One region of the Nocardioides panacis genome, then DNA from elsewhere that is predicted to be linked to it. Evidence: predicted binding sites of a transcription regulator. Region 1 holds the regulator's gene; each other region holds the start of a gene.
The links. Region 1 encodes LexA, which represses DNA repair genes until DNA is damaged. Its sites were predicted from a motif close to TCGAACANNTGTTCGA; they were not measured.
Positions count from the first base shown of each region.

Region 2: a site for LexA is predicted at 1,575-1,590, ahead of KRR39_RS15310 (HNH endonuclease signature motif containing protein). Genes of this name have one in related genera too.
Region 3: a site for LexA is predicted at 8,025-8,040, ahead of KRR39_RS07970 (HNH endonuclease signature motif containing protein). Genes of this name have one in related genera too.

Region 1 covers NZ_CP077062.1:1,064,838-1,074,805, reverse strand. Annotated here, with positions in the region: gene KRR39_RS25920 (DUF6318 family protein) at 1-488, shown strand, start outside; gene KRR39_RS05330 (hypothetical protein) at 926-1,369, shown strand; gene KRR39_RS05325 (LysM peptidoglycan-binding domain-containing protein) at 1,586-1,993, opposite strand; gene KRR39_RS05320 (SDR family NAD(P)-dependent oxidoreductase) at 2,127-2,909, opposite strand; gene lexA (transcriptional repressor LexA) at 3,062-3,766, shown strand; gene KRR39_RS05310 (MXAN_6640 family putative metalloprotease) at 3,932-5,590, shown strand; gene KRR39_RS05305 (metallophosphoesterase family protein) at 5,600-6,346, opposite strand; gene KRR39_RS25535 (hypothetical protein) at 6,402-6,533, opposite strand; gene KRR39_RS05300 (ATP-dependent DNA helicase) at 6,567-8,570, opposite strand; gene KRR39_RS05295 (GH39 family glycosyl hydrolase) at 8,691-9,473, opposite strand; gene KRR39_RS05290 (xanthine dehydrogenase family protein molybdopterin-binding subunit) at 9,680-9,968, opposite strand, start outside.
Region 2 covers NZ_CP077062.1:3,134,984-3,144,951, reverse strand. Annotated here, with positions in the region: gene KRR39_RS15315 (carbohydrate ABC transporter permease) at 1-224, shown strand, start outside; gene KRR39_RS15310 (HNH endonuclease signature motif containing protein) at 249-1,541, opposite strand; gene secD (protein translocase subunit SecD) at 1,716-4,028, opposite strand; gene KRR39_RS15300 (hypothetical protein) at 4,113-4,460, opposite strand; gene KRR39_RS15295 (acyl-CoA dehydrogenase family protein) at 4,488-5,645, opposite strand; gene KRR39_RS15290 (LLM class F420-dependent oxidoreductase) at 5,645-6,685, opposite strand; gene npdG (NADPH-dependent F420 reductase) at 6,763-7,422, shown strand; gene KRR39_RS15280 (hypothetical protein) at 7,496-7,819, opposite strand; gene KRR39_RS15275 (DUF4153 domain-containing protein) at 7,904-9,364, opposite strand; gene KRR39_RS15270 (HAMP domain-containing sensor histidine kinase) at 9,361-9,968, opposite strand, start outside.
Region 3 covers NZ_CP077062.1:1,635,567-1,645,534, forward strand. Annotated here, with positions in the region: gene KRR39_RS07915 (acetate--CoA ligase family protein) at 1-893, opposite strand, end outside; partial or broken gene KRR39_RS25995 (GNAT family N-acetyltransferase) at 1,051-2,436, opposite strand; gene KRR39_RS07930 (universal stress protein) at 2,433-2,906, opposite strand; gene KRR39_RS07935 (hypothetical protein) at 3,079-3,372, shown strand; gene KRR39_RS07940 (hypothetical protein) at 3,383-3,556, opposite strand; gene KRR39_RS07945 (alpha/beta fold hydrolase) at 3,658-4,545, opposite strand; gene KRR39_RS07950 (RDD family protein) at 4,581-5,012, opposite strand; gene KRR39_RS07955 (hypothetical protein) at 5,079-5,822, opposite strand; gene KRR39_RS07960 (hypothetical protein) at 5,949-6,116, shown strand; gene KRR39_RS07965 (hypothetical protein) at 6,350-6,610, shown strand; gene KRR39_RS07970 (HNH endonuclease signature motif containing protein) at 6,717-7,991, opposite strand; gene KRR39_RS07975 (family 16 glycosylhydrolase) at 8,099-9,415, opposite strand; gene KRR39_RS07980 (phosphotransferase) at 9,894-9,968, opposite strand, start outside.

The DNA of each region.
Region 1 (9,968 bases):
AGCCCCAGCCGCTGCCGAGCACCAGCGCGGCACCGAGCGTGAGCCCTAGTGCGTCGACGTCACCGACCGCCCCGGTGCTGCCCGAGGAGGCGAGAGGCACCTCCGCAGCCAGCGCTAAGGCTTTCGCGCGCTTCTACATCGACACTGTCAATTTTGCAGCCAGGACAGGGATAACGGCTGACCTAGCGACGCTCGGGACACCTCGCTGCGTGTCATGTTCTGCCATACGGAAGAACATTAATCGGATCTACAACGCGGGCGGGACCATTCGATCTTCCGGATGGCAGTTGACGACGGTGGCCCCTGTTCCCAAGCAACCAAAGCGGAGACCAATCCTGGACCTCGGCGTCTTGCAGCCCCCCGAAGTCGTCAAACAGACCAACAAAGGGCCCACCAAGCGATACAAGGGCGGCCGGCAACCCATGACCATGCACTTGCGATGGACGCTGGTCGGCTGGAGCGTTGAACGTCTGGATCTGGTGTCATGAGCCGTCCGCGCGTTGCTTTGATAATGGTCGGGTCACTGCTGTGGACGAGTCTGGCGGGACTGAACCTGCCTGTGCGGGCCGATGGTTGCGACGCCTCCGGAACCTCAAGCGACAGCGTTCTCGACATCGGAATGTCCTGTGCCAGCGCGGGCGAAATGGACCTCGCACCCTCCACCACAGGTGACGGCGACGATGCCAGTGCAAGTGCCGGTCAGCCCAACTTCATCAAGTATCGATGGGTCTCGGTGTGTGCAGGCTCGGAACCAAGCGAGGTACCCGGCCAATCCTTGGACTGCGCCCAGGCCAACATTTGCCCGGACCCAGCCGAGCGCGTCTGGCGTCTATGGGGCCAGACCCCGGCAGGTGACTGGAAGCCATTGACCACTCAGTGCGCCGGCCCCGCAGGACCGCCGCCTGCCGCGACGCCCAAGCCCCAGGTGACGCCCGGACTCGTCCTCACGGCGCTCCGCCGGATCGGACTGCCGGCCCTGCAGGCGCGCACCCAGCCGCGGGACAAGACGCTGGTCAACTTCGCGACGATCTTCTACGCGGACCCGCAGACGTTCACCCGCACCCTCACCCTGCTCGGCCAGTCGGTCGACGTGGAGGCGACGCCCACCTCGTTCGCGTGGCACTACGGGGACGGGACGTCTGCGACCACCTCGACGCCGGGGGCGCCGTACCCGGCCACGGACATCACCCATAGCTACACCGACGCGCACACCACGGTGGCGCCCAGCGTCGACGTCACCTACTCGGCGCGCTTCCGGGTGGGGAACGGCGGCTGGCAGGCCATCCCGGAGACCGTCACGATCGCCGGGCCGACCTCCTCGCTGCGGATCAGTGAGGCCACCGCGGTGCTGTCGGGCGACTACCAGTAGCTGCGGAACGGAACCGGCGTCGACCGGGACCGGGGAGGCCTGGTTCGTTCCGCAGCTCCGGACTGGTCTCGACAAGCTCGACCAGTCGGGGCGGGACGGCGGTGGCAAACAGAGAACGAGGGGCGGGCCGCGGCTGCATGAGCGCGGACCCGCCCCTCGTTTCCCCTCAAGCCGTCGACCCGGGTCGAGGAGGTCGTCGGCAAGCCTGTGGGTGCGTCAGCGCACCGGGACCGCGATCTCCTGGCCGACCCGCAGCGCGGCGCTGGGCAGCGCGTTGAGCTCCTGGATCTGGTGCACCATCTCGCGGACGTGGCCGGGCTCGGCGGTCTCCGAGGCGATCGCCCAGAGGGTGTCGCCCTGGCCGACCTCGACGGTCCGCGTGGCGACCGGGGCACCGGCCTCACCGGTGGCAGCGGAGTGCGAGCCGTAGACCGTCAGCACCGCGAGCAGCAGCCCGAGGAACAGCACCACGGCCACGACCTGGCCACGACGGGTCAGGCGGACGGGTGTCGTCCGCGGGGCGCGGCTGGCGCGCTCACGGGTGAAACCGGGGTTCATCGCGATGGTGCTCATCTGGGACCTCCTGGGGAAGGAGTCGGTCGGGGAGTCGAACGGTGCGTCCATGACCGAAGTTCTATCGAGGACCTCCGACAGTTTCCGGAAGCTGCTCCTCGAACGGCTGTTCGATCGAACACATGTGCGACATTAGAGCATGTGTTCGAACGGATCAAGACCCTGAGCGAACAAACGTTCGAACCTATCCGCGGCGCTCCATCACCCGGCGGCCGACCCGGGCGAACAGCCGGAACCCCGCAGCCGATCGCGACGGGGCCAGCGACCCGACGCGGACGAGGGCTCCCCGCCAGGCCGGCAGGCTGCGCACCACCCGGCGCGAGCCGACCAGCGCGACCGCCGCACGGGCCACCTCCTCCACGGTGAGCAGCCGGCCGGACGAGTGCACGATCGCCTTGGCCGGCCCGTCGGGGCGCATCCCCTCGACAATCGCGGTGTCGACTCCGTCCGGGCACAGCGCGTGCACCCGGACCCCGCGGGGCACCTCGACGCTCGCGGACATGGTGATCGAGACGACGGCCGCCTTCGTCGCGGCGTACACCGCGAGACCCGGGACGGGGCCGAGGCCGGAGGACGACGCGACGTTGACGACGTCACCGCCGCCGTCCCCGAACGCGGCGAGCGCTGCCCGCATCCCCCACAGCACGCCCTTGAGGTTGACGTCGACCAGGGCGTCCACCGACGATGACGCGAGCTCGACCAGGGTGCCGTCGTCACCCACGCCGGCGTTGTTCACCCAGACCGCGAGCCGGCCGTGGCGGGCCGCCTCCCCGGCGACCAGGACGTGCGCCGCCTCGTCGCGCACGTCGTGCGCGAGCCCGGCGACCGCACCCACCTCGCCCGCCGTACGACGGGCGGCCGCACCGTCCACGTCGGTCACCACGACGGCGTACCCACGCTCCACGAGCAGCGCCGCGACCGCCCGCCCGATGCCCCGGCCCGCCCCGGTCACCACCGCACTGTCCATGCCCAGGAGCCAACCAGACGACCTCCGGGACCCGTCGACGGCACCGTCGCCGGGCGACACGCCGTTCGAACAAATGTTTGAACAACGCGTCGCCCGACGACTAACGTGACAGCACGGTCAGGCGAGCGGAACGCGGCAGAAGGAGCAACCCCATGGCAGGCAAGCGCAAGGACACCGGCGGCGGAGCCGACGTCGCGGAGCTCCCGGACGGCCCCCCGGACGCCCACGGCCTGACCCCGCGCCAGCAGCGCGTGCTGACGGTGATCCGGGACTCGATCGAGCGTCGCGGCTACCCGCCCAGCATGCGCGAGATCGGCGAACGGGTCGGCCTGACCAGCTCCTCGTCGGTCGCCCACCAGCTGCGCGTGCTCGAGGAGAAGGGCTACCTCAAGCGGGACCCCAACCGCCCCCGGGCACTGTCGGTGTTCAACCCCGACGAGGCGGAGTCCGTGGACGAGACCGGCGTCGGCGACGCGATGCCCGCGGCGACCTACGTGCCGATGGTCGGCCGGATCGCGGCCGGCGGCCCGATCCTGGCCGACGAGCGGGTCGAGGAGATCATGCCGCTGCCCAAGAGCCTGGTCGGCGAGGGCACCCTGTTCATGCTCGAGGTCGTCGGCGACTCGATGATCGACGCGGCGATCTGCAACGGCGACTACGTCGTGGTCCGCCAGGAGCAGACCGCCGAGAACGGCGAGATCGTCGCCGCGCTCATCGACGGCGAGGCGACGGTCAAGACCTTCCAGCGCAAGAACGGCCAGGTGTGGCTGCTGCCGCACAACCAGGCCTACGACCCGATCGACGGCACGAACGCCACGATCTTGGGCAAGGTCACCGCGGTTCTGCGCCGCGTCTGACCGCTCCGCACGACCGACGGACCGTCCCCTCACGGGGCGGTCCGTCGTCGCGTCCGCCGCTCTGTCCGGCTTTCCCCAGATCGTCCCGGCAGATCTCGCGACACGCGGCACCGACCGTCCCACCGAGGCTAGGCTGACTGTCCCTCTCACAGACCGGTGTCTCCCGTGATCGGACAACTGCTCACCCTCGCTCTCACGACGACTCTGCTCGTCGGGCCCCTCGGCAGCGCCGTCGCCGTGGCGGACCCCGGTCCGGACGTCACCACGGCGACCACCGCCCCCGCGCCCGCACCTACCGTCGGCGAGGGCACCACCCCCGAGCCCGTGCAGGACCCGGCGACCGCGGCCACCCGGGCGCTGGCCGGCGCCCAGGACCTGTTCGCACCCACGACCAGTGCCCCGCAGTCGCGCGCCGACCGCCCGGCCACGCAGCCCACCCGCGACGGCACCCTGGTGCTGCGCGAGCTCGCGCTGCGCGCCCACGACCTGGCCACCCCGGCCGAGCGCCGCTCCGCCCGGCACATCCTGCGCCGGCCCACCGACGGGTCGAACGCGGTCGGCGGCGAGCCGAAGTACACCGTGCCGGCCGCGATGGTCTGCACGGCCACGGTCTGCGTGCACTGGGTGGAGAACGACGCGAACGCGCCCACCGGCTCCGACGGCGACCCCGCCACGGTGCCGTCCTGGGTCAGCCTGACCCTGCAGACGGTCGACGCGGTCTACACGGCCGAGACCGCCGTGATGGGCTACCGCACACCGGTCCCGGACACCGCGGCCATCGACAACGGCGGGGACGGCCGGCTCGACGTCTACCTCGCGAACATCGGTGACCAGGGCCTCTACGGCTACTGCGTCCCCGACGACACCGCGCGCACCTCGGTCCGGGCCGTCTACGGCTACTGCGTGCTGGACAACGACTACGCCGCCACCGAGTTCGGCGGCACCCGCACGCCGGTGGACAACCTCCGGGTGACCGCCGCGCACGAGCTGTTCCACGCGGTCCAGTTCGCCTACGACTGGTCCGAGGACCCGTGGCTGATGGAGGGCACCGCGACCTGGATGGAGGACCAGCTGTTCGACGCGGTCGACGACAACCGCCGCTACCTGGCCGGCAGCCCCCTCGCCGCCTCCGACATGCCCCTGGACTTCGCGACCGCGGACCTGCGTGGGTACGGCGCCTGGCTGTTCTGGCGGTTCCTCAGCGAGTCGTCCGGGCCGGGGAACACCGACGACCCGACGATGATCCGGTACGTGTGGGAGCAGGCGGCCGGTGACGCCTACTCCCTGCAGGCGCTCCAACGGGTGCTGGCACTCAAGGGCACCACGATCGCGGAGACGCTCGCCCGGTTCGGCGTGTGGAACCGCGACCCCGCGCACTACTACTCCGAGGGGCACGCCTACCACGCCTCGCCGCTGCTCGCCTCCCGCACGCTGAGCCGCAGGTCGCCCACGTCGCACCCGCACACCGCCACGCTGTACCACCTCGGCCAGCTGTTCGTGCGCTACGTCCCGAGCCCGTCGTTGGGCCGGCACGCCACGCTGCGGGTCGCGGTCGACATGCCGGCGACGTACCGCGGCTCCCTCGCCCGGGTCATCGTGCACCACCGCAACGGCAGGGTGGTGGGCTACCCGGTGCGGCTCACCCGCTCCGGCGCGGGCACCCGGCTGGTCGGCTTCTCCTCGCACGAGGTCAGCTCCGTCGAGCTCGACCTGATCAACGCGAGCACCCGCTACCGGTGCCACCAGAACACCTACGAGAGCTGCTCGGGCCTCCCGCTCGACGACGCGCTGACCACCCGGTACGCCGCGCACGCCAGCCGGTGACTCCCCGGGTCAGCTGAGCGCGACGAGCAGCAGCGGTCCGCCGTCGTAGCGGCCGCCGTCGATCGCGACCACCAGCCCGTCGGCGTACGTCAGCGGACCCTCGACCTGCGCGGACGGTACGTCGAGCAGGCTGCCGATGATGCTGTGGCCGTGCACGATCTGCTCGCCTCCGAGCGTGTCGAGCACGGCCCTCGCGACCCGGGCGCCGTCGGTGCCGTTGAAGTCGAACCGGCTGGTGAGCGCGGCGAACACGTCGAAGTGCTCCTGCGCGTCGTCACCGGCGAGCAGCCCGGCCACGGTGGCGTTGACCTCGTCGACGGACGACCCCCAGGCGAGGTAGTCGGTGGTGTCGGAGTGCATCAGCAGGCGGTCGCCGGCCCGGGCCATCGCCGGCAGCCTGCGCACCCAGGCGACGTCGTCCGCGGTGAGCCCGGCCTGGTCCATCTCGTGCCCGCCGTTGAGCAGCCACAGCTCGGCGAACCGGGTGTCGGGGAACAGGTGGTAGCCCAGCATCAGCGCCTCGTGGTTGCCGAGCAGCACCCGCACCCGGTCGGGGGCCTGCTCCTGCAGCGAGCGCACGAACCGGATCACCCCGATGCCGTCCGGGCCGCGGTCCACGAGGTCGCCGAGGACCCACAGGTCCGTCTCGCCGCCGGTCCAGCGGTCCTCGCCGTCGACCAGCCCGGCGTGCTGCAGCACCTCGCGCAGGTCGTCCAGATGTCCGTGCACGTCGCTGACGACGTAGGTGCTCCCCATGCGGACATCCTTCCAGCCGCCGCGCGCCCGACGAGCGTCGGCTCACCCGGGAGGGCTACGGGGTCAGCGGCCGGTGCACCGTGGTGACCGGCTTCGCGTCACCCGGGTCATGCTCCGCGGCGGCGCCGACCACGAGCAGGAGGCAGGCCACGACCAGGGCGACCATCGACCACGGGTTCCGCTGCATGGCGAAAACGCTAGCACCGGGGTTCGCGCCGCGTCAGGAGGCGAGCCGCTTGAGCGCGGAGAGCACCACGGACCGGTCGGTGGTCGACCACATCGGCGGCAGCGAGGCGCGCAGGAAGCCGCCGTAGCGGGCGGTGACCAGCCGGGGGTCCAGGATGGCCACCACGCCCTTGTCGCTGGTGGTCCGGATCAGCCGGCCGCTGCCCTGCGCGAGCAGCAGCGCGGCGTGCGTCGCGGCGACCTGCATGAACCCGTTGCCGCCGGCCTGGTCGGCGGCCTTCTGCCGCGCGGACATCAGCGGGTCGTCGGGGCGCGGGAACGGGATCCGGTCGATCAGCACCAGCTGGCAGGTGTCGCCGGGCACGTCGAGCCCCTGCCAGAGGCTGAGCGTGCCGAACAGGCAGGCGTGCGGGTCCTCGACGAACAGCCGGGCCAGCTCGGGCAGCTGCGCCTCGCCCTGGGCCAGGATCGTCAGGTGCGGCAGCCGCTCGCGGGCCGCCTCCGCCGCCGCCTCGGCCGCCCGGCGGCTGGAGAACAGCCCCAGGGTGCGGCCGTCGGCGGCGTCCACGAGGTCGACGATCTCGTCGAGCTGGGCGGCCCCGAGGCCGTCGCGACCGGGCGGAGGCAGGTGCTTGGCGACGTACAGGATGCCCTGCCGGGCGTAGTCGAACGGTGACCCGACGTCGATGCCGCGCCACGGCTGCCGGCCGTCGTCGGGCGCCGCCGGCTCCGGGGACTCCGCCAGCGAGTGGTCGACGCGCTCGCTGGGCTTGAGCCCGAGCGAGGTGGCCACCGAGCTGAAGTCGCCGCCGAGCATCAGCGTGGCGCTGGTCAGCACCACGGTCTTCTCGGCCAGCAGCCTGTCGCGCAGCGGGCCCCACACCTGCAGCGGCGCCACGCAGAGCTGGTCGCCGCCGCGGGCCCGGTCGCGCTCGGAGAGCCACAGCACGTCGGCCTGGGAGTTGGCGGCCATCCGCTCGCTGTTCTTGAACAGCTCCTGCACCGCCCCGCGGGCCTGGGTGCGGCCCGCGTCGCCCTCGCCGTCGGACTGCGACTCCTTGGGGAACGCCGAGATCAGCGCGCGCGAGGCGTCCCGGACCAGCTGGACGGCGTCCGAGAGCGGCTCCGGCAACGTGTCGAGGCGTCCGGGTGGGCACTCGTCGAACGCGGCGCGCAGCGCGTCGCCGGCGTCCGCGAGGTCGTCGGCCTCCATGCCCTCGACGTGCCGCTGGGCCCGGCGCGCGGTGCGCTCGACCTCCGGCACGGACAGCTCGTCGGTCGCCGCCTGGGTGACCCGGGCGGACAGCTCGTGGGCCTCGTCGATCACCACGACGTCGTACTCGGGGATCATCGGGACGCCCTCGATGGCGTCGATCGCCAGCAGCGAGTGGTTGGTGACGATCAGCTGGGACTGGGCGGCCTTCTCCTTGGCCCGCTCCGCGAAGCACTCGTCGGAGAACGGGCACTTGGCCGCGCCGAGGCACTCGCGGTGGTTGACCGAGACCTGCCGCCACACCTTGTCGCCGTGCTTGGGCGCCGAGTCGCGGTCCCCGTTGCCCTTGACCTGGGTCTGCTCCTCGGCCCACGCGCGCAGGGCGAGGACCTCGCTGCCCATCGAGCCGGTCGGCATCTCCACGAGCGCGCCCTGCTCGTCCGGCACGCCCTCCCGGATGCGGTGCAGGCAGGCGTAGTTCGAGCGGCCCTTGAGCACGGCGTACGACGGCTTCTTGTGCAGCACGTGGTCGGCGGCCTCGAGCAGCGCCGGGATGTCCCGCTCGACGAGCTGGTGCTGCAGGGCCAGGGTGGCGGTCGCGACGACCACCCGGCGGTCGTGCAGCAGCGCCGGGACGAGGTAGCCCAGCGACTTGCCGGTGCCGGTGCCGGCCTGGACCAGCAGGTGCTCCCCCGACGTCATCGCCCGGGCGACGGCCTCGGCCATCTGGATCTGGCCGGCCCGCTCCTGGCCGCCGAGCGCCTCCACGGCGCTCGCCAGGACCTCACGGACTCGGGAGGTGGGCGGGGCGTCGGTCTCGGGCACCGGAGCACCCTACCGAGAACGGCCGACGTTCCCCGCCCCCGCTCCACAGGCCCCCGAGCCGACGCCGACCCGGCGGGTGTGGCGGGCGTACGCCCGCCAGACCCGCCGGGTCGGCAGGGGTCAGCCCGCCGGAGTCGCCGGGTCGGCGGGGGCGAGGTGCAGGAACGAGATCGAGGGCATCGGGAGGGTGGTCGTCACCGTCACGGTGCCGTCGGCGTCGGCCAGCACCTCCCGCGGCTCCTCGAGCGCCTCGAGCCGGTCGGCGGCGCGCAGCGCCGCCCACTGCTCCTCGTCGGGCCAGGCCTGGTCGCCGTCGCGCAGCGCGCCCCAGGTCCCGGCGACGTTCGAGTGGTCGGCGTCGACCCGGTCGTGGGTCAGCGTGTACGACGCCCCCGCGACCAGCCCGTCGACGCGGACCGTGACGTCGCGGTCGTGCGGCTCGGAGCCGGCCGCCTTGGTCTGGTCCAGGGTCATGTTCCAGGCCAGCACCGAGACGGCACCGTCCTCGGACCGGGTCGCGAGCGTCTCCACCAGCGACCCCGCGCCGTCGCCGGCCAAGGTCACCGGCAGCCTCCGCTCGTCGAGCCGCTTGAGCAGCGCCAGCGCCCACCAGCGGGGCTTGCGCAGCTCGCCGATGGTGCGCAGGCCGAACCCGCCGTGCAGCAGCGCCGGCGGGCGGCCGAGCTCCTCGAAGTGGTCGGAGACCACCCAGTAGGACAGCGCCTCGATGCGGCCCATCGACGAGGCCATCCCGCGGAGCAGGAACACCCCGGAGAAGACCGCGTCGCTGACCTCGTAGAAGTGCGTCGGGGTGACGCCCCACTCGGTCCACCAGATCGGCGTGCCGCCCCGGCCGTAGCGCTCCAGCGACGGCCGGATGAAGTGACGAGCGACACATGTCAAGGGCAGGTCCAGCCCCTCCCCCCGGCTTGTAACGCGGGGTTATGGACGCTGGAGCAGCGGTACGACGCCGGCGAACCGTCCACAGCACACGACAAGGGCGGCGGCCGTCCCGCAGCGCCGGCTCCGCACGGCCCGTGGACGGTTCGCACGCGGCGTACCTGGGGTGCAGCGTCCATAACCCCGCGTTACAAGCGGGGGGCGGAGGGTCAGGGCAGGAGCAGCTTGTCCGGGGTGATCGGGAGGTCGCGGATCCGTCGGCCCGTCGCGTTGTGGACGGCGCTGGCCACCGCGGCGGCGGTGCCGGTGATGCCGATCTCGCCGATGCCCTTGGCGCCCAGCGGGTTGGCGTGCGGGTCCTCCTCGTCGAGCCAGGTCACGTCGATGTCGCCGATGTCGGCGTGCGAGAGGACGTGGTAGTCCGCGAGGTCGTGGGTGACCACGTGGCCCAGCGCGTGGTCCACGACCGACTTCTCGTGCAGCGCCATCGACAGCCCC
Region 2 (9,968 bases), 2.1 Mb from region 1:
CGACGGCCCTGGTGTTCGTCGCGAGCTGGAACGACTTCCTGTTCTCCAGCGGCCTGAACCGCAGCGACCGGAGCGAGACGCTGCCGGTGCTGCTGTCCAAGCTGCCGGAGCTCGGGTTCCTCGGCGGCCAGATGGCGGCTGCCGTGCTGATGTGCCTGCCGGTCGCGTTCGTGGTCGCCGCGATGCTGCTCTGGCTGTCGCGGCGCAACGACGTCGCCCGCTAGGCACTCCACCACCAGGCTCGCGGTCTAGGTTCTCCGGTGGAATCGGACCTTGCCGTCGGGGAGTCGTCGCAGGTCGTAGCTCTGGGGGTGGTCGGCCATCCGGTGGTGGGCCGGGCACAGCGAGATGCCGTTGCTGGTGTCCGTTGGGACGCCGTGGCTCCAGGGCTGCAGGTGGTGGTACTCGACCCAGGCCGGTGGCCGGTCGCAGCTGTGTGCGGCGCAGCCCTGGTAGCGGTGGTTGATCGCGTGCTTCTGGTAGCGGTCGAACAGCCGCCGCTCCCGGCCCACGTCCAGCGGCACCGAGTCACCGCCCAGCACCATCGGGATGATCCCGGCCCGGCAGGCCAGCCGACGGGCCTCCCCGGCCGAGACCCGGTGCCCGGTGTCAAGGGCCGCCACCCCGAGACCGGAGACCAGGGCGTCGAGGCCGATCGTGACGACCAGGGTGAACGGGGAGCCGTTCACCTGGGGCAGCGCGCTGAGGTGGTGCTCGAGCAGCTCCATCAGCCCGTGCCCGAGCAGGGTGGCGTGCGGCAGCTTCGCCCCGGTCTCGGCATCGAGGCGTGCGTCACCGATCCGCCGCGGGCTGGTCAGTGCCTCGAGGGCTTTCTTGAGCAGGTCCGCGTGCAGGGCGGGCAGCCGGAACCGGCCGCTGCTGGTGCCGTCGCCCTGGTCGTGGATCGTCAGCTGGGCCAGCGCCCTTGCCCGGGCCTCCCCCTTCTCCAGCCTGGCACCCTCGGCGGCGTCGGCCGCCTCGGGGCAGACCACCTCGAACAGCCGGTGCCCCAACCTGCGCAGGGTGCGGGCGTCGAACACCTGGGCCTGCTCGAGCAGGTGCGCCTCGGCGCGGGCCTCGGTGCCGGGAGGGAGGTCGTCATAGTCGCGGGTGAGCTGTTCGACGGCGTCGGTGACGATCGCCGCCTTCTCCGCGTCGATCACCCCGGCCGCCAGGCTCTGCCTTGTCTCGCCGAACCGGGTATCGAGCTTGGTGGCGAGGTGCAGGTCGCGGTGCCGGCTCGCGGTGCTGGTCCCGGTGGCGTGCGCCAGCCAGGCCGCCGTGTCGACGGCGTCGGAGTCGGCGGCGACGTCGTCGCGGTCGGCCTGCACCAGCACCCGCAGCTCCAGCTCCTTCAACCGGTTGCGCTGCCGGCGCAGCTCGACCAGGGCCTCACGTTGCTCGGCTCGGGTCATCGACCAGGTCGGCACCTCGGCGAGCCGGTCCAACGCGTCGGCCAGGGAGGTGGTGAACCGCAGCACCGCATGTCCGGCGGGCGGCTGCCCGACCGGAGGCGGCGGAGGTGCGGTCATCGAGGTCATGCACCCACGCTAGGAGCCCGAAGCAGTGCTCGCTCGAACGAGCGAGCGGCCTGGGGAGAACCCCGGATCCCCAGCGCCTGTTGACGAAACCTGGCCCTCATCGAACGCGGGTCACCCGGCGCGCTGCCCCGCGAACGGCAGGCAGATCCACCAGCAGCCGACCCCCGGAGACCGCTACAGCGACCCGCTCTCCCGTCCCGCGGCCGGGATGTCGGCGTAGGGGTCGACCGTCCGCTGCCGGGCCGACCGGGCCACCGGCGGCCACCGCTCCTCCGCCCAGATCGCCAGCGGCGCCGCGGTGAAGATCGTGGAGTAGATCCCCACCGTCAGGCCGAGCAGCAGGGCCACCGCGAAGTCCTGGAGCGAGTCGCCGCCCAGGACCGCCAGCGTGGCCAGGATGAACATCGCGCCCAGGCCGGTGTTCAGCGTGCGCGGGATCGTCTGCAGGATCGCCTCGTTGACGGTCTCGCGCAGCCGTCCCTCGCCGCCGCGGGTGCGTTCCCGGATCCGGTCGAACACCACGATCGTGTCGTTGACCGCCAGCCCGATGATCGACAGCACGGCCGCCAGGAACACCCCGTCGACCGGTTTCCCGAGCCACGCGAAGACGCCGACGACGGTCAGCACCACGTGGGTCATCGAGAGCACGGCGGCCGCGGCGTACGTCCAGCGGAACCGGAACGCGAGGTAGGCCATCTGCGCGCCGACTGCGATCGCGAACGCGACCAGGGCCTTGGTCCGCAGCTCCTGCCCGAGGGTGGGGCCGATCAGCTCGTCGCGCTCCTTGGTCACCTCCCCGGCGGTCCTGGCCAGCGACTCCTCGATCCCGACGGCCTCGTCGTTGCTGATCTGGCCGGTGCGCACGGTGATGTTGTCCGCGTCGCCGGTCCCCGACGACGTCTGCACGACGGCGCCCGGGAAGCCCGCGTCCGCGACCGCGGTGCGCGCCTGCTCCACCCCGACGTCCTGACCGGTGGAGAACTCCAGCAGTCGCCCGCCGGTGAACTCCACGCCCAGGTCCAGGCCGCGTACGACGATGCCGCCGACCGCCACCACGGCGACGGCTACCGCCACCCCGATCCACGCACCCGCGCGGCGCATCAGGAACGGGCCCCTCTCGACCAGCCAGGTGCGCAGCCGGCCGGTGCCGCCGATCCCGGACAGTGCCGGGGTGGCGAACGAGCGCCGGACGGCCCAGTCGGTGAGCACCCGCGCGATGACCAGCGCGGAGACCATCGAGGCCACCACGCCGATGGACAGCGTCACCCCGAAGCCCTTGACCGGGCCCGAGGCGAAGAAGAACAGCAGCCCGGCCGCGAGCAGCGTGGTCACGTTGGAGTCCAGGATCGCGGACCAGGCCTTGCGGTAGCCGGTGTCGACGGCCGCGGCCAGGCCCTCGCCCCGGCGCGCGGCGTACTCCTCCCGGGCCCGCTCGAAGACCAGCACGTTCGCGTCGATCGCCAGCCCGATCGCCAGCACGAAGCCGGCCAGCCCGGGCAGCGTCAGCGTCGCACCCAGCCAGACCAGCAGCCCGTAGGAGACCAGGGCGTACGCCGCCAGCGCGACCGTCGCCATCAGCCCCATCAGCCGGTAGACGAGCACGATGAACAGCCCGGTCAGGGCGATGCCGATGATCCCGGCCTCCAGGGACGCGTCGATCGCGGCGTCACCCAGCGTGGCGCCCACGGTGCGCTGCTCGATCACCTCGACGGGCACCGGCAGCGCACCGCCCTTGATCAGGATCGCCAGGTCGTCGGCGCTGCGCTGGGTGAACTGGCCGGTGATCTGGGTGGCGGCGCCCGCGCCCGAGCACAGCTCGGGCTGCACCGCGGGGGAGGAGATCACCTCCCGGTCGAGCAGGATCGCGATCCGCTGGTTGCCCTGCGGCGTCCGGCAGGCCCGGTCCACCAGGTCGCGCCACTCCGGCGTACCGGACCGGTTGAACGCCACCGAGACCACCCAGGAGCCGACGCCGTCCTGCGGCAGCTCGGCGCTCGCGTCCTTGACGCCGTTGCCGTCGAGGACCAGCGGCCCGACCAGGATCGGCTGGCCGTCCTCGTCGCGGACCCGGGTGGTGCCGGCAGGCGCCTCGGTGCCGGGCTGGGCCGGTCCGCGCACGACGTGGAAGCCGAGCTGGGCGGTGCGCCCGATCACCCGGGCCGCCTCGCGGGGGTCCTGCACGCCGGGCAGCTCGACGATGATCCGCCGCTCGCCGGCCCGCGCCAGGGTCGGCTCGGCCACCCCGAGCGCGTCGACCCGGCCGCGGAGCACCTCCAGCGCCCGGTCGGTGGACTCGCGGTCGGCGGCGACCCGCGCGCTGTCCTGGGTCTCCAGGACGATCTGGGTGCCGCCCTCGAGGTCGAGGCCGAGCCGGGGGGACAGGGACAGGGCGGCGAGCAGGGCGAGCCCGATCACCACGAACGAGGCGGCGGCGCGCCACAGCGGCGCGCGGGAGCGGGGGCGGGCAGGGGACGGCGAGGCGGGCATGCGGGCTCCACAGGAGGAGTGGCCCCGCGCAGGGGTCTCGGGAGAGCGCGGCGACGGGGGCCGGACGGACGGGTGGGGGTTCCGTCAGGCCGGAGGTGCACGCCCGTGCACCGTGGCACGGGTGGTCGCCCGGACGGGCTCGGTCCGCGCGGAGCCGGCGCGGGTCGCGTACGTCGGACGGGGCGAGCCTGCCCGGTCCGGGACCAGGGCCGGCGCGGACCCGTCGGGACGCTGCAGGTGGCCCGACCGGTGGGCCTGCGGGGCCGTGGCCGGGCCGGGGTCGACGCCGGTGGTGCGGTGCACCCCGGGACCGGCCGTGCGGGCGGGGAGGTGGGGCTGGGCACCGGCGAACGGGCCGGCGAGCACCAGCAGCAGCGCCGAGAGCGCCGCGAGGACGGCGCTCCGGACGACGTGGTGCCCGGCCCGCTGCATCCGCCGAGTCTAGGTGGTCGCCAGGGGTCAGAGGCCGAGGGAGCGGCCGATGATCTCTTTCTGGATCTCGGTGGTGCCGCCGTAGATCGTCTGCACCCGGCTGTCCAGGAACGCCTTCGCGATCGGGTACTCCGTCATGTAGCCGTAGCCGCCGAACACCTGCACCCCGGCGTCCACGATCTTCTTCTGCAGCTCGGTGGTCCACCACTTCGCCATCGACGCCAGCTTGGCGTCGAGCTCGCCGGCGTTGTGCCGCTTGACGCAGTCGTCGACGAACACCCGGGCGATGTGTGCCTCGGTGGCCATCTCGGCGATGGTGAACCGGGTGTTCTGGAACTTCCCGATCGGCCGGCCGAACGCCTCCCGCTCCTGGGCGTAGGCCAGGCACATGTCGAGCACCGCCTCGCACGCGGCGGCGGCCATCATCGCGATGGACAGCCGCTCCTGGGGGAGGTTGTTCATCAGCGACACGAAACCGCTGCCCTCCTCGCCGAGCAGGTTCTCCTTGGGCACCACGACGTCGTCGAAGAACAGCTCGGAGGTGTCCTGGGCGTGCAGCCCGACCTTGTCGAGGCGGCGGCCGCGCTCGAAGCCCGCCATCCCGGCCTCGACCACGACCAGCGAGATGCCCTTGTGGCCGAGGCCGCCGTCGGTGGTGGTGTCGGTGCGGGCCACCACGATCACCAGGTCGGCCATCGCGCCGTTGCTGATGAACGTCTTGGAGCCGTTCAGGACGTAGTGGTCGCCCTTGTCGACCGCGCTGGTCCGGATGCCCTGCAGGTCGCTGCCGGCCCCGGGCTCGGTCATCGCGATCGCGGTGATCGTCTCGCCGCTGACGCAGCCGGGCAGCCAGCGACGCTTCTGCTCGTCGGTCCCGAGGCTGCTGAGGTACGGCACGATGATGTCGGTGTGCACCGAGAACCCCGGTCCGCTCGCCCCGGCCTTGGTCATCTCCTCGGCGAGCACCAGGTTGTAGCGGAAGTCCCGGACGCCCGGGCCGCCGTACTCCTCGGCGACGTCGAAGCAGAGCAGCCCCTGGGCGCCGGCGCGGGTCCACACCTCCCGGCTGACCTGGCCGTCGGCCTCCCACTGGGGGTGGTTCGGGACGACCTCCTTGTCCAGGAACGACCGGACGGTACGGCGGAACGCCTCGTGCTCCTCGTCGAGCAGGTCGCGGCGGGCCATCAGGCCACCCACTCCTTGACCTGGGCCACCAGGGCGGCCGGGTCGCCGCCGTCGGCGGGGACCGGCATCACCTGGAGGTTCGTCACGCCGGACTCGCGGAACGCCGCGATCCGCTCGCGGACGTAGGACGCGGGCCCGACGAGGTTCACCATCTCGAGCAGCTCCAGCGGCACGACCGCCTCGGCGTCGCGCTTGTTGCCGCCGAGGTAGAGCTCCTGGATCTTGGCGGCCTCGGCCTCGAAGCCGTACTCGCAGGCCAGCGTGTTGTAGAAGTTCCTGCCCTTCGCGCCCATGCCGCCGATGTAGAGCGCGAACATCGGCCGGGCCAGGTCGAGCATGCCCTTGACGTCGTCGCCGACGCAGACCATGCCGCCGGCCACCACCTCGAGCGGACCGAGGTCGTCGGGCCGCTTGGCGGCGCCGGCGGCGAGCGCGTCGCCCCACACCAGGTGCGCCTTCTCCGGTGCGTAGAGGAAGGGCAGCCAGCCGTCGGCGTACTCCGCGGTGCCCTCGACGTTCTTCTGGCCGAGCGCCGCGACGTACACCGGGATGCTCGGCCGCTCCGGCTTGGTGAGCATCTTCAGCGGCTTGCCGAGGCCGGTGCCCTGGCCCTCGGGGAGCGGCAGGTGGAAGATCTTGCCGTCGTGCACGAGGCGTTCGCGCCGCAGCGCCATCCGGACGATGTCGACGACCTCGCGGGTGCGGCCCAGCGGCTTGTCGTAGGGCAGGCCGTGCCAGCCCTCGATGACCTGCGGGCCGGACGCGCCGAGCCCCAGGATCGCGCGGCCGCCGCTGACGTTGTCGAGGCCGGCGGCGGTCTGGGCGAGGGCGCCGGGGGTGCGCGAGTAGACGTTGAGGATCGCCGAGCCGATCTCCACGGTCTCGGTCTTCGCCGCGAGGTAGCCCATCAGCGTGGGGGAGTCGAAGCCGTAGGCCTCGGCCACCCAGACGGTGTCCAGCCCGGACTTCTCGAGGGCGGCGACCTGGTCGGCGGCCTCCCGCGGGTTGCCGGCGTACATCAGCTGGGTGGAGAGCTTCATCTGCGACCTCGTGATCTGGGCTCGGCGGACGGGTACTACCGTGACAGTATCGCTGTCACGATTTCAAGGGAGTGCGTGTGACGAGCTACGACATCGCGGTCATCGGCGGCACCGGTCCGCAGGGCAGGGGCCTCGCCTACCGCTGGGCGCGGCACGGCCACCGGGTCGTGCTCGGCTCCCGGTCCGCCGAGCGGGCGGCCGAGGCGGCAGCCGAGATCGCGGCCCGGGTGCCCGACGGCTCGGTGAGCGGCCTGGGCAACGCCGACGCGGCCGCGGGCGCCGACGTGGTCGTCCTCGCGGTCCCGTACGACGGCCACGACGACCTGGTCGCCTCGCTGGCCGGGCAGCTCGCCGGCAAGACCGTGATCTCCTGCGTCAACCCGCTCGGGTTCGACAAGCAGGGCCCCTACGGGCTGGACGTCCCCGGCGGCAGCGCCGCCGAGACGGCCGCCGCGCTGGTGCCGTCCGCCCGGGTGGTCGGCGCCTTCCACCACGTCTCCGCGCCCTCGCTGTGGAGCGACGCGGAGTACCTCGACCACGAGGACGTGCTGGTCTGCGGGGACGACGCGGAGGCCAAGGCGGTCGCGGTCGAGCTCGCCCGCGCGGTGACCTCGCGCGACGGCGTCGACGCCGGACGGCTGCGGATCGCCCGGCAGCTCGAGCCCTGGACCGCGGTGCTGATCAGCATCAACAAGCGCTACAAGATCCGCTCCGGCACCCGCATCTCCGGCCTCTGACACCGCCGACCCGTCACTCGTGCAGCACAGACACGCGTGTCTGTGCTGCACGAGTGACGGGTCGGCGGGTGGGTCAGACGGTGCCGGTGGTGCTCGCCGACGTGGGGTAGGCCGCGCTGGTGTCCTGCGAGTCGCCGGAGACCTTGTCCTTCGCGGCGCCGGCGGCCTCCTTGGTGGCGGAAGCGGCGCTGGCCGCGGCCCCGGCGGCCTTGTCCTTGACGACCGGCGCCTTGTCCTTGGCGTAGTCCTGGGCCTGGGTGGCCTTCTCCTGCACCTTCGGGTTCGTCCAGAACGACTGCGCCTGCGACTTGATCTGCTCGTAGCGCTGGCGTCCGGCCCGCGAGCCGAGGACGTAGCCGACTGCTCCGCCGACCAGCAGCGTGATCTTGCCCTTCATGGTGGATCTCCCGTTCGTCGTCGGTGGTGTCCTCCCGACGTGCCCGGTCCCCACCCCGGCCAAACGGGGGGGTGCTCCGGCTGGTCAGGGCAGCGTGCACCCCGGCGACGTCGGTGCTCCGCGCGGCGACGTGGCCCGGGCCCGGCCGAGGTTCCACTCCAGCCAGTCGTGGTCGCCGACCGGCAGCGCCGTCACGCAGCCGGCCCGCTGCAGCGCCGGCGCGGCGTCGGCCGACAGCCCGCCCAGGTACGCGGCGTCGATCTTCCCGGTCCCGGCGAAGCGGTCCAGGTTGTGCCGCGCGACGTACCCGTCCGGGTTCAGCGCCGCCAGGGCGAGCAGCGCCGCGGCTCCCGACAGCAGCACCGCGCGGGGCACCCACGGCCCCCGCAGCTGCAGGCCGGCGCCGAGCACCATCAGTACGACGAGCCCGAGCCAGCCCTCGAACACCGAGACCAGGAGCCGCAACCGGGTGAATCCGTAGGCCTCCTCGTAGACGTGCATCCGGTAGAGCGCGGAGGCGACGACCACCAGCGTCAGCAGGCACAGCGCGCCGAGCACCGCGCGCAGCAGCAGCCGCTCCGGGGCGCTGGACCGGGGCGCCTTGCGGGCCGCGACGCCGACGACGGCCAGGGTCAGCAGCGTGGCGACGGTGAGCTGTCCAAAGCCCTGGTGGACGTACTCCGCGTAGGTCAGCCCGGTGGTCCGCCGCAGGTAGCCGTGCCCGCCGAACATCACGGTCAGCTGCGCGGCCACGAACACCGCGAACAGCACGACCACGGCGCCGACCGGCACCAGCCACTCGAACGGCCGGGTGACCGGGGACGCCGGCGGCAGCGCCACGTGCTCGACCCGCGGCGGGTTCAGGGCGACGTACACGCCGGTGAGGGTGCCGCCGGCCACGACCGCGGTCAGGACGGTGCGGAGCAGCAGGGTCGGCCCGGTGACGTCCGGCACGACGGCGCCCGCCCACCGCGCGAAGACGGCGTCGGCGGACGCGAACAACAGCCCGAACACCAGCACGAGCAGCGCCGAGACGGCCACCGTCCGCAGGGCGGGCGCCCAGGACCTCGACGTCCGCGAGGCGGTCACCGACCGGCCCAGCCACGGCAGCCCGCGCAGCGCGGCCAACGGCACGGCGAGCCCCGAGACCAGCAGCGCCGGCAGCGAGCGGCCCTCGGTCAGCGTCGCCACCGCGACGGCCCCGGCGGCCAGCAGGCACAGCGCGACGATCCACTCCGCGTCGCGGACCACCAGCGTCGAGACGAGCAGGGTGCACAGCGTCGCCGCGCCCAGGTGGTACGGCGTCCGCAGCCGGCGGTCCGCGGACGCCACGACCCCGCCTACGGCCGACAGCACCAGGAAGCTGCCGAGGCCCGGGTCGCGGAACGGCAGGACGAGCGCGGCCAGCAGGCCGACGAGCAGCGCCGCGGTGACGTGCCGGGGCCGCGCCGGCAGGGACTGCTCGGGCCAGAACCCGCCGAACAGGTCGTCGAGGAACTGCCCGGCGGGCACGGGCGTGCTCTGGGGGAGTGCGGGGGTGCTCATGCGGTGGTCCCTCCGGGGAGCGTGGCGCGGATGCGGCAGCCCTGTCCGGGCCGGTCGGGCTCGGCGACCTCGATGCGGCCGCCGTGCAGCTGGGTGACCCACCGGGCGATCGCCAGCCCGAGGCCGGTGCCGCCGGTCCCGTCGGCGCCGCCGGTGGTGAAGCGCTCGAACACGTGCGCCCGGTCGTCGGGGTCGATGCCCGGGCCGTCGTCGGTGACCTCGAGGACGGTGCGGTCGCCGGCCCGCCGCGCCACGACGGTGACGGTGCCGCCGGCGGGGCTGTGCCGGCCGGCGTTGTCGAGCAGGTTGGCGACCAGCTGGTGCAGCCGGGACCGGTCGCCGTGCACGGTCAGGTCGGCGGGGTCGACGCGGACGACGTACGTCACGGGCCGCCGGCTCAGTCGTGCCTCGGCGACCGTGTCGTCGAGGAACCCCTGCAGGGCGACGGTCTCCCGGACCAGCGGTGCGATGCCGGCGTCGACGCGGGAGAGGTCCAGCAGGTCGGTGACCAGCCCGCTGAGCCGCTCGGTCTGGTGGAGCGCGGCCTGCAGGGTCGCCCGGTCCGGCTGACCGACGCCGTCGACGAGGTTCTCCAGCACGGCCC
Region 3 (9,968 bases), 570 kb from region 1:
AGCGCGGCCGCCACGTCGGCCCGGTCCAGCGGCGGCATCAGGAACACCTGGTCGTCCCACAGGTCCAGGCGGGTGCCCCCGCTGGCGACCATCACCAGGGGACCGAACGTCGGGTCGCGGGTCACGCCCAGCGCCAGCTCGGGTCCGGCGACCTGGCGCTGCAGGAGGACCGGGGCGTGCGGGTCCCGCGCCGCCTCCCGGACCGCGCGCACGGCGTCGGTCACCGCGCGGCGGGTGCGCAACCCGGTGCGGACCTGCCGGGCCTCGGTCTTGTGCACCAGCGCCGGGTCGGCGGACTTGACCGCGAGCGGCAGCCCGAGCCGCCGCACGGCCTCCGCGACGTCGCGGACGGTCCGGACCACGGCGTACGGCGCGGGCCGGACGCCCGCGGACGCGAGGAGCTCCTCGGCCTGCGCGGCGTCCAGCCACCGGCCCTCGCCCGATCCCGCGGACGACGCCGCGCGGTCCTCGGCGCCGACCGCCTCGGCGCGCAGCCGGACCCGCTCCGGGGCCGAGCGGAGCCAGGCGGCGTGCCGCTGCGCGTGGCCGAAGGACCGCACCGCGGCGTCCACGCTGCGGAACCGCGTCGCGCGCCGGCCGGGAGCGGGGGTCGACGTCCCGACGACGACGCTCAGGTACGGCAGCCCCGGCGCCTGGTCGAGGGCCGCCTCGAGCGCGGCCAGCGCCCCGTCGGTGTCGGTGACGGCGGTCGACGCGGTGATGACGAGCAGCGCGTCGACCTCGCCACTGCCGGCCAGGCAGGCGGCCGCCCGGCCGAAGCTCTCCGGCCCGGCGCCCGCACCGAGGTCCACCGGGTTGGCCACGCCGGCGGCACCCGTCGCCACCGCCTCGAGGCGGCCCCGGGCGGCACCGGACAGGCCGGGGATCTCCACGCCCACGCGCTGGGCCGCGTCCGCGGCCAGGATCCCGAGCCCCCCCGGCGTTGCTCAGGACCCCGAGGCGGGGCCCCTGAGGGAGGGGCTGCTCGGTGAGCAGCGCCGCGGTGTCCACCAGGTCCTCGAGGTCCTCGACGGCGATCACCCCGGCGGCCTGGTACAGCGCCTGGAGCGCCCGGCTCGGGGTCGCGTGCGCCGCGGTGTGCGAGAGGCCTGCGCGGTGCCCGGCCGCCGAGCTCCCGCCGAAGACCACCAGGAGCGGCCGGGTCCGGCTGAACGAGGCGGCCAGCCGGGAGAAGGTCCGCGGGTCGTGGAACGACTCGAGGTACAGCGCAGCGGCCCGCACGTCCGGGTCGTCGTGCCACGCGGACAGCAGGTCGTTGCCCGACACGTCGGCCTTGTTGCCCAGCGACACGAAGGCGGCCACGCCCAGCCCCCGGTCCCGGGCGGCGTCCAGCAGGGCGACGCCGACGCCGCCGGACTGCGAGCCCACCGCCAGCGTCCCCGGTGCCGGCCGGACCGCCCCGAAGGTGGCGTCCAGCCGGGTGCCGCGCAGGTTGCTCAGCAGCCCGAAGCAGTTCGGCCCGACCAGGCGCATGTCGTGCGCCCGGGCCACCGCGGCCAGCCGCTGCTCCACCGCGGCGCCGCTCGCCCCGGTCTCGGCCAGGCCGGAGGTCAGCACCACGCACGTCCGGGCGTCCCGCTCCGCCAGCTGCCGCACCGTCACCTCGACCTCGTCGTGCGGCACCGCGACCACCGCCAGGTCGAGGCCGGTGGGGAGGCCGTCCACCGCGGGCACGCAGGAGACGCCCTCGACCGACAGCCCGGCCCGCCCGACCGCGAAGACCGTGCCCGCGTAGCCGCCGCCCAGCAGGTTCTCGACCACCTCCCGGCCGACCCCGCCGCGCCGGCGGCTCACCCCGACGACGCCGATCGAGCGCGGCTCGAGCATCGGCCGCAGCGACGCGGCGCGGGCGTGCCGGTGCCGGGCGTCGGCCGCCTCGATCGCGGCGACGCCCAGCGTCAGGTCCAGGGAGAGCGAGAGCACCTCGTGGTCGCGCTGCTCGACCAGCCCGAACCCGAGGTCGTGGAACACGCGCAGCATCGCGCCGTTCTCGGCGAGCACCTCGGCGGTGAACCGGTGCGTGCCCCGCGCCCGGGCGTCGTACGCCAGCCGCTCCAGCAGCACCGACCCGATCCCGACGCCGTGCAGGGACTCCTCGACCAGCAGCGCCACCTCGGCGTCCCCGCCCGGTACGTCGATCGTCGTCGCGACGCCGACCAGGTCACCCCGGCGCAGCGCCACCAGGGAGTGGGTCGCCGTGCCCGGCTCGCTGATGCCGTCGACGAAGGACTGCGCCGCGGCGCGGTTGCCGGAGAAGAACCGCTTGTAGATGCTGTCGTCGCTGGCCCGCGCGTGCAAGGCGCGCAGAGCCGCGCGGTCGCCGGGGACCAGCGGCCTGACCACGATCGTGGTGCCGTCGGCCAGCAGGGCCGCGACGCCCTCGTCCAGGGTCCCCCGGGGCGCGGCCACGGTCACGCGCGGGCGGAGGCGTGGGAGCTCGGGTCACCGCTCGCCGGCCCGGCGGGTGGGTCCGGCAGCGGCACCAGGACGACCGGGCAGCCGGCGGACCGCTCGCAGAGGGCGGCCAGCGGCGAGGGGGGCGACCCCTGGCCGGCCCGGTTGCCCAGCACGAGCAGCGCGGCGTCCCGGGAGAGCCGCAGCAACGCGTCGCCGGGGGAGTCGGGGGCGACCACCAGGTGCGTCCGCCACGGCAAGGCGGCGCACTCCGACAGGGCGTCGCGCACCCAGTGGGTGGCCCAGGACCGGGCCACCGACTCCCGGGTGGCGGCCAGGCCGCGCGGGGCGCCCTCGGTCGGCTCCGGCTCGTAGGCGTGCACCACGACCAGCGGCGCCTGCGTCCGCTGACTCTCCCAGGCGGCCCAGCGCAGAGCCTCGGCGGCGGCGTCCGTGCTCTCGATCCCCACCACGATCGGTGCGTGCGGCATGGCTCATCCTTCCCTCGGGCGTCCTGTCCGACCACGATGCGCCCGCCCTGCCGGGGTGCCCACCGTCGAGGGTCAGCACCGGTGAGGACGAAGGTCCCGTTCGTCCTCCGCGGATGAGGCCGGGAGGGCTCCGGGCCAGCAGGCTGGGCCGGGCACCGAGAGAGGAGCCACCATGGGGTGCATCTTCGTCCTGATCGCCGGCCTGTTCCCCCGCCTGGCGCTGTTCATCGTCTGGGTGGCCCGGCCCAAGATGGTGGACGCCGCCTTCGACACGTGGATCTGGCCGCTGCTCGGATTCCTCTTCCTGCCCTTCGCGACCCTGATGTACGTGATCCTCTGGAGATCTGGCGGGCTCTCGGGCTGGGACTGGTTCTGGGTCGCGCTGGCCGCGTTCCTCGACCTCGTCCACTGGGGGAGCAGCTGGACGCAGCGGCGGACGGTGCCGGGCTACCCGGCGACCGCCTAGGGACGCCGCCTCAGGCGACCCGCCGCAGCCGCCAGCCCGAGCACGCGGAGCACTTCTCGGCGAGGTAGAACAGGCCGTCGCGCGACTTCGCGTGCGCGATCGCCCGCGCGTCCAGGTTGTTGGCGTAGAACGTGTGCACCCCGGGGGAGCACTGGGCCGTCGTCCGGCCCGTCGTGGTTGTCACCGGTCGGTCTCCTTGTCGCACGAGCCCCGTGCCCCAGAGTTGCCCGATGGCGGGAGTCGAAACTAGGCGGTCCGCTCCCGACCACGCCCCGGCCCGCGGGGTCAGCCGCGACCGAGGAACTCCCGCAGCGCCGCGAGGGTGTCCTCGGGCGCCTCCTCGGCGAGGAAGTGGCCGCCCGGCAGCGCCTGCCCACGGACGTCCGCGGCGTACCCGCGCCACACCTCCAGGACGTCGTACGCCCGCCCGACGAAGCCCTCGCCGCCCCAGAGCACCAGCGCGGGGCACTCCACCCGCAGGCCCGCCGCGGCGTCCGCCTCGTCGTGCTCGAGGTCGATCGAGGCGCCGGCGCGGTAGTCCTCGCAGCTCGCCCGGACCACCTCCGGGTCGGCGAAGCACCGCACGTACTCCTCGACCGCCGCGGGGTCGAAGGCCTCGGTCCCGCTGCCGGCCGACCACTGGGCCAGCTTGCGACGCAGGAAGTAGCCCGGGTCGCCGCCGATCAGCCGCTCGGGCAGGTCGGGCTCCTGGGCGAGGAAGAACCAGTGGTAGTAGGCCTGCGCCAGGGCCCGGTCGACGTGACCGAACACGTGCCGGGTCGGCACGATGTCGAGCAGCGCCACCCGGGTCACCGCCTCGGGCCGGTCCAGGCACAGCCGGTGGGCGACCCGGGCACCCCGGTCGTGGCCGACGACGGCGAAGCTGTCGAAGCCGAGCGCGCGCATCAGACCGACCTGGTCCTCGGCCATCACCCGCTTGGAGTACGACGCGTGGTCGGCGCTCGACGCAGGCCGCGAGGAGTCGCCGTACCCACGCAGGTCGGAGAGCACCACGGTGTGCCGGTCGGTCAGCCCCGGGGCCACCCGGTGCCACATCAGATGGGTCTGCGGGTAGCCGTGCAGCAGCAGCACCGGCGGGCCGTCCCCGGCCACCGCGGCGTGGATCCGCGTCCCGGCGACGTCGACGTCCTGGTCTTCGAAGGTCTCGAGCACGGGTCCTGCCTACCACCCTGGCGGACCAGCCACGGTCACGGTCCGGAGCCGGCCGCCTCGGTTCGCGGGATCCAGTCGTAGATCACCGCCGTGCGCAGCACCAGGTCCTGCACCGACCGCTGGGTCCGGCTCACCGCGCACCACAGCAGGCCGATCGGGAGCACCGCGCAGAACACCGCCCGGACGAACGCGGTCAGGAAGTGCAGCCGTCGCCCCCGACGGGTCACCACCCGGAGCCCCATGACGTGACACCCGTAGGTGCGCCCGACGGTCGACCAGGCGACGGTCGCGTAGAGCACGTAGGTCACCAGCGCGCTCGTCACGGAGAGCAGGGCACCGACCTCGATGACCTGGAACCCGCGCGGGTTGAGCACGAACACCAGCCCGTTCACGGCCGCGTACGCCGCCACCAGCAGCGCCACCACGACCCCGGCGTCCACGACGTTCGCGACCACCCGGGTGACCACGCCGGCCCGGTGTCCCTGGTACGGCCGCGCCTCGCGCGGGACGGGGGAGACGCCCTCCCCCCTCTCTCATGAACGTGTCGTCGCTCCAGGGTCAGGTTGCTGCGGGACGCCCGACGCGGTCCGGCCGCGCCTGAGCCGGAGCCGGTCGATCGCCCGGCCGACCGCCTCGTCGCCGGAGATGCTCTGCATCCGGACACCGCGGACCGCCTCGGAGGCCACCGAGCCGGTCGACTCGCGGATGATCTCGGGGAGGTCGACCTCGGCGATCACGTTCTCGGCGATGCCGACCAGGTCGAGCCGGTCGATCACCGCGTCCAGGTCGAGCCGCTCCACCACGGCGTCCAGGTCGAGCCGCCGGGCCACCGCGTCGACGTCGAGCCGGGCGGCCGCCGCGTCGAGGTCGACGGCCGCGACCAGGACGTCGAGGTCCACGCGCTCGCGCACGATCTCGTTGAGGTCGAGGCGGTTCACCACCGCGTCGATGTCCACCTCGGCCACGACGCTGTCCAGGTCGACGTACCGCTTGACGAGGTCGGTCAGGTCGATCCGCCGCAGCACCGCCGCCGCGACGGCCGGGACCACGACGTCCAGCACGTCCGAGATGTCCTGCGCCAGCTCGTCGCGTCGTTCCTCGCCGCGTCGCACCAGCGCGGAGAGCCAGGTCCGCGGCTGGTAGCGCGGGTCCAGCAGCGGTGGGCTGAGCACCAGCCTCGCCACCGGCCGCGTCACCGCGCCTGCGCGGTGGCCCAGTCCGGCGGCCCGCGACCGGGCCGTCTCCGACAGGTTCCTCAGCTGCTCTGCTCCGTCCACGGACCCAGGGTCGAGGAGTCCGCGGCCGGCTGCATCATCCCGGGCGGACGGGACCGCGCCGTGTCCCGCGCCGTCGAGCCGCCCCTCCCTGGACTGTGACCCCCAGGTGGGGCCACGCTCATAGGCATGAGCCGTGCCCGTGTCCTCCTCTGTCGGCTGGGACTGCATCACTGGGTCGATGCGCACACCGACGAAGGGGACCGGTACGCGCTGTGCACGAAGTGCGGCAAGGACGACTACCGCGGCCGGACGGCCCCGGACGAGGGTCCGAACTGGCCCGGCAAGCAGTGGTGAGCCTCCGTCCGCGCGCCACACCCGCCACGGTCGCGCTTCTCACGGCGGTCGTCGCCGTGGCTGCTTCTGGCTGCGCTCCGGGCGCCGGCACGGGGCGGCGGTCGAGCGTGCACGCGCCCGCATCGGGCGGACCGTGCCGAGACCCGAGAGGGGTTCCGGAGGAGCCCGCGGTCTTCGAGCCTCGGGACGGCAGGGCCGACCCCGCACAGCTCGACGCGTTCCTGGGTGCGACGGTGACCGCGGACAAGCACCCGTGCGTGTTCGTCCACGTCGCGCGGGCCGCGGAGCACTGGCGGGTGAGGTCCTTCTCGGTGAGTGTCTACCAGCGCAGGAACGCGCACTTCCACGGCTCGGCGCACGACCTGGACCACGCCTACCGAGCCCGCCACGTCGACCCCACCTGCGCGAGCGCCGAGGCAGCGATCGTCACGACAGACGGCCACCGGCGCGTCCGCTACGTCACCACGACCGGCATCGGCAACGGCGCGTGCTGACCGACGACGCTTCCCGGTAGTACCTCTCCCGGGTCTCTTCCGCGACGGCACGAGCTGATCGGCCGGTAGGTCCAGCGAGGCGAGATCGACCGTCCATGGGCCGTGTCTAGGTCCGTCGGTGGAACTGGATCTGGCCGGTGGGCAGGTGGCTGGTGACGTAGCCGGGTGAGTGGGCCTTGCCGTGGTGGAACGCGCACAGCAGCCGACCGTTGACGACGCTGGTGGGTCCGCCCTGGGACCAGGGCTGGTCGTGGTGGGCGTGGCACCAGGCGGCCGGCCGGTCGCAGCCCACCGTGGTGCAGCCCCGGTCCCGGATGGTCAGCGCGGTGCGCTGGGCCTCGGTGTGCAGCCGGGTCCGCCGCCCCAGATCGAGCACCACCGACGGCGAGCCCAGGACCCGGCGCCAGACCGCGGGCACGATCCCGGCCTCGCAGGCCAGCTGCCGGGCTGCACCGGCCGACAGGGGCTGACCGGTGTCCAAGGTGGCGGTGCCGAGCCCGGACAGCAGCCGGTCGTAGTCCAGCAGCACCACCACGGTCGCCGACATCCCGCCGGCCACCGGCAGCCGGTCGGCCGGCACCCGCTCCAGGAGCCGGCAGAACGCCTCCCCCAGCCGCTCGGGCCGCGACAGTCTCACCCGGCTGTTTGGCTGGTGCTGGTGCTGGTGCTGGTGTCGGGGGTGGGTGAAGGCGTGCAGCATCTTGGTCAGCATCGCCGCGTGCAGCGCAGGGATCTTGAACCGGCCGGTGTGGCTGCCGTCCGGGTTCGCCGACAGCTGCAGGAACGTGGCCCGGGCCGCCGCGGCCTCCTCGGCCTCCAACCGACGACCCTCGGCGAGATCGGCGGCGTCGGGGTCGATCACCTCCAAGACCCGCCGCCCCAGCACCTTCAGCGCCGCCGCGTCGAACTCGCCGGCCGCCCGCACCAGGTGCGCCTCGGTCCGCCCCCGGTCCACCACCGACACTCCCTGCGGCAACGCCTGGATCGAACGGACGATCACCGTCGCCTGCGCCGGATCCACCCGCCCGGCCGCCAACGCGTCCCGGGTCACGTCGAACCCGGTATCCAACGCCACCGCAAGAGCCACCTCGGCGTGCGCGGCACCCCGGCTCCGCCGAGTGACCTGGGCCAGCCAGGCACCGGTCGAGGTCGCCGCCGAGTCCGCCGCCACGTCGTTGCGGTCCGCCGCAGCCAGCACCCGCAGCCGCAGCTCGGCCAGCCGGGCCTCGGCCCGAGCCAGCCCCACCACCACCGCGCGCTGCTCGTCCGGGGTCATCGACCACGCCGGCGCCGAGGCGAGCCCGTCCAGCACCTGATGCACCCGCGTGGAGAACCGGGCGATCGGATGCGCCTGGTCCTCGGTCCGGATGGTCGTCGACATACCCACCACGCTAAGAACAACCAGCCATCTCTTCCGAACACACTTCCGGACCCGTGTACAAGCTGGAATTCGCCACGCTTGGGGACGAAAAGCGGCCGGAGCCGAGGCTACCGCTGGTACACCCGGACGTAGTCGATGACGTAGTCGCTGGCGCCCAGGGGGGCGCCGATGACCGGCTTCTGGTAGTAGGCCGGCATGCTGCCACCGACCTGCAGGTTGAGCCGGATGTTCATCGGGGTGTCGAACGTGTCGTCCAACCAGGGAACCGCGGAGACCGTCTTGGAGAAGACCAGCCGGTCGTCGACGTACCACTGAACCGAGCCCGGCTCCCGGTCGACTGCGTAGGTGTGCCAGTCGCTGAAGGTGCCGCTGGGCAGGACGTCCTCGTGACCGAACCTGGCCATGTCACCGTTGGTGGACTGGTGGACGGTCTGCACGGTGCGGTTGCCCATGCCACCGACGGCCTCCATGATGTCGAGCTCGCCCAGGCCGCTGTTCTCACGCAGCCAGAAGGCCGGCCACATGCCCTGGGCGGCGGGCAGCTTGGCGCGCATCTCGATCCGCCCGTACTGCCAGGCTGCCTTGCCGATCGTGTCGAGGTAGCCCGAGGTGTACTGCCGGGTGGTGGACCCGACGGTGTAGGACTCCTTCAACGCTCGCAACGTCAGCGCCCCGTTGGAGACGAAGACGTTGTCGGGCCGCGCGGTGACGATGGACTCCTCGTTGTTGGCCCACGAGTTGTTCCGGACGTTCCACTTGCTGCCGTCGAGCGAGGAAAAGTCGTCGGACCAGACCAGGCGGTACCCGGCGGGCGCGGGAACCACCGGCGGAACCGGCGGCGGCGTGGGAGGCGGCGACGTCGGAGCCGCCCCAGCGGGAGCAGCCGTCGTCGGGGTCGAGCGGGTCGGCGGCGTGGAGACCTTGACGAGACGCGGGGCGCTCACCACGAAGCTCCTGTGGGCCGGGAGGGCCCACGTCAGCATGTCAAGGTCCAACGTGGCCCCGGACGTCTTGGCCTTGTAGCGCACCGTCACGTGAGCCCAGCGCGACGCTGGGTGCCTCGCGTCGGCACCACGCCCCGCCACCGCGCGCCGGTGCCCCTTCTTGCTGCGCATCCACCTGCTCGCCACCGCGGAGCCGCGCTTCGTCGAACCGTCGTACTCCACGAGCCGGACACCCGAGGACACACCGGACCTGGTGGCTTTGAGCCACACGCTGGCCCGGTAGACGGTGCCGGCCCTGGTGGAGGCCACGGTGTTGGTCTTGTCGTTGAGCGCGAGCGTCCGCGCTCTGCCGGTGGTGTTCGTCACCTTGATCCCACGCCGGCCGTCGTGGCCGTCGACGACCGACAGGCGACCGCCGGACCTCACCGTCCACGCCGAGGTGCCGTGGGCGAAGTTCGGGTCCTTCACCAGGTTCCTCACGGACGGAGAAGCGACGGCGAGGGGGAACACGGCACATGCGGTGGGTACGACGGCCGTGATGACCGCGACAGCCGCGGTTCCGCGACGTGCCCGGCGGCGCGCTGAGGACGTCCGGGGGCTGGTCGAGCGGGGGGGGGAGTGCGGCCGGCCGTTCGGCTGGTCGTGCTCAGGACGCTTCTGAGGCGCTGGAAAGGGGTCATGCTGGGCCACGGGTCTCGGTGCGGTTGTCGGTGCGCTCAACGATCCCGGCCGCGTCCTACCCTCCACATCCCCCCCTCGCGGACGGTTCTGCTGCAGGGCGGCTCGGCAACCACCCCGACCGGGCGGGCCGCCTTACGGGCTGCGTCCCGTCGCCTCACCCCGATGCCGAAGATCTGGTCGGACGCACGCTCCTGTCTGGCTCCCCCCGCGACCCGACCGGCGCTGTGCTGCCCGAGCGGACAGGGGCGTGGTCCATGACTGGCAGACGCTGTTCCGGTCAGGCTCTCAGCAGCGAGGTCATCTCGGCGTGCCGTCCGAGGTCCGTCTCCAGGGCCGACTGCCAGCCGGGGGA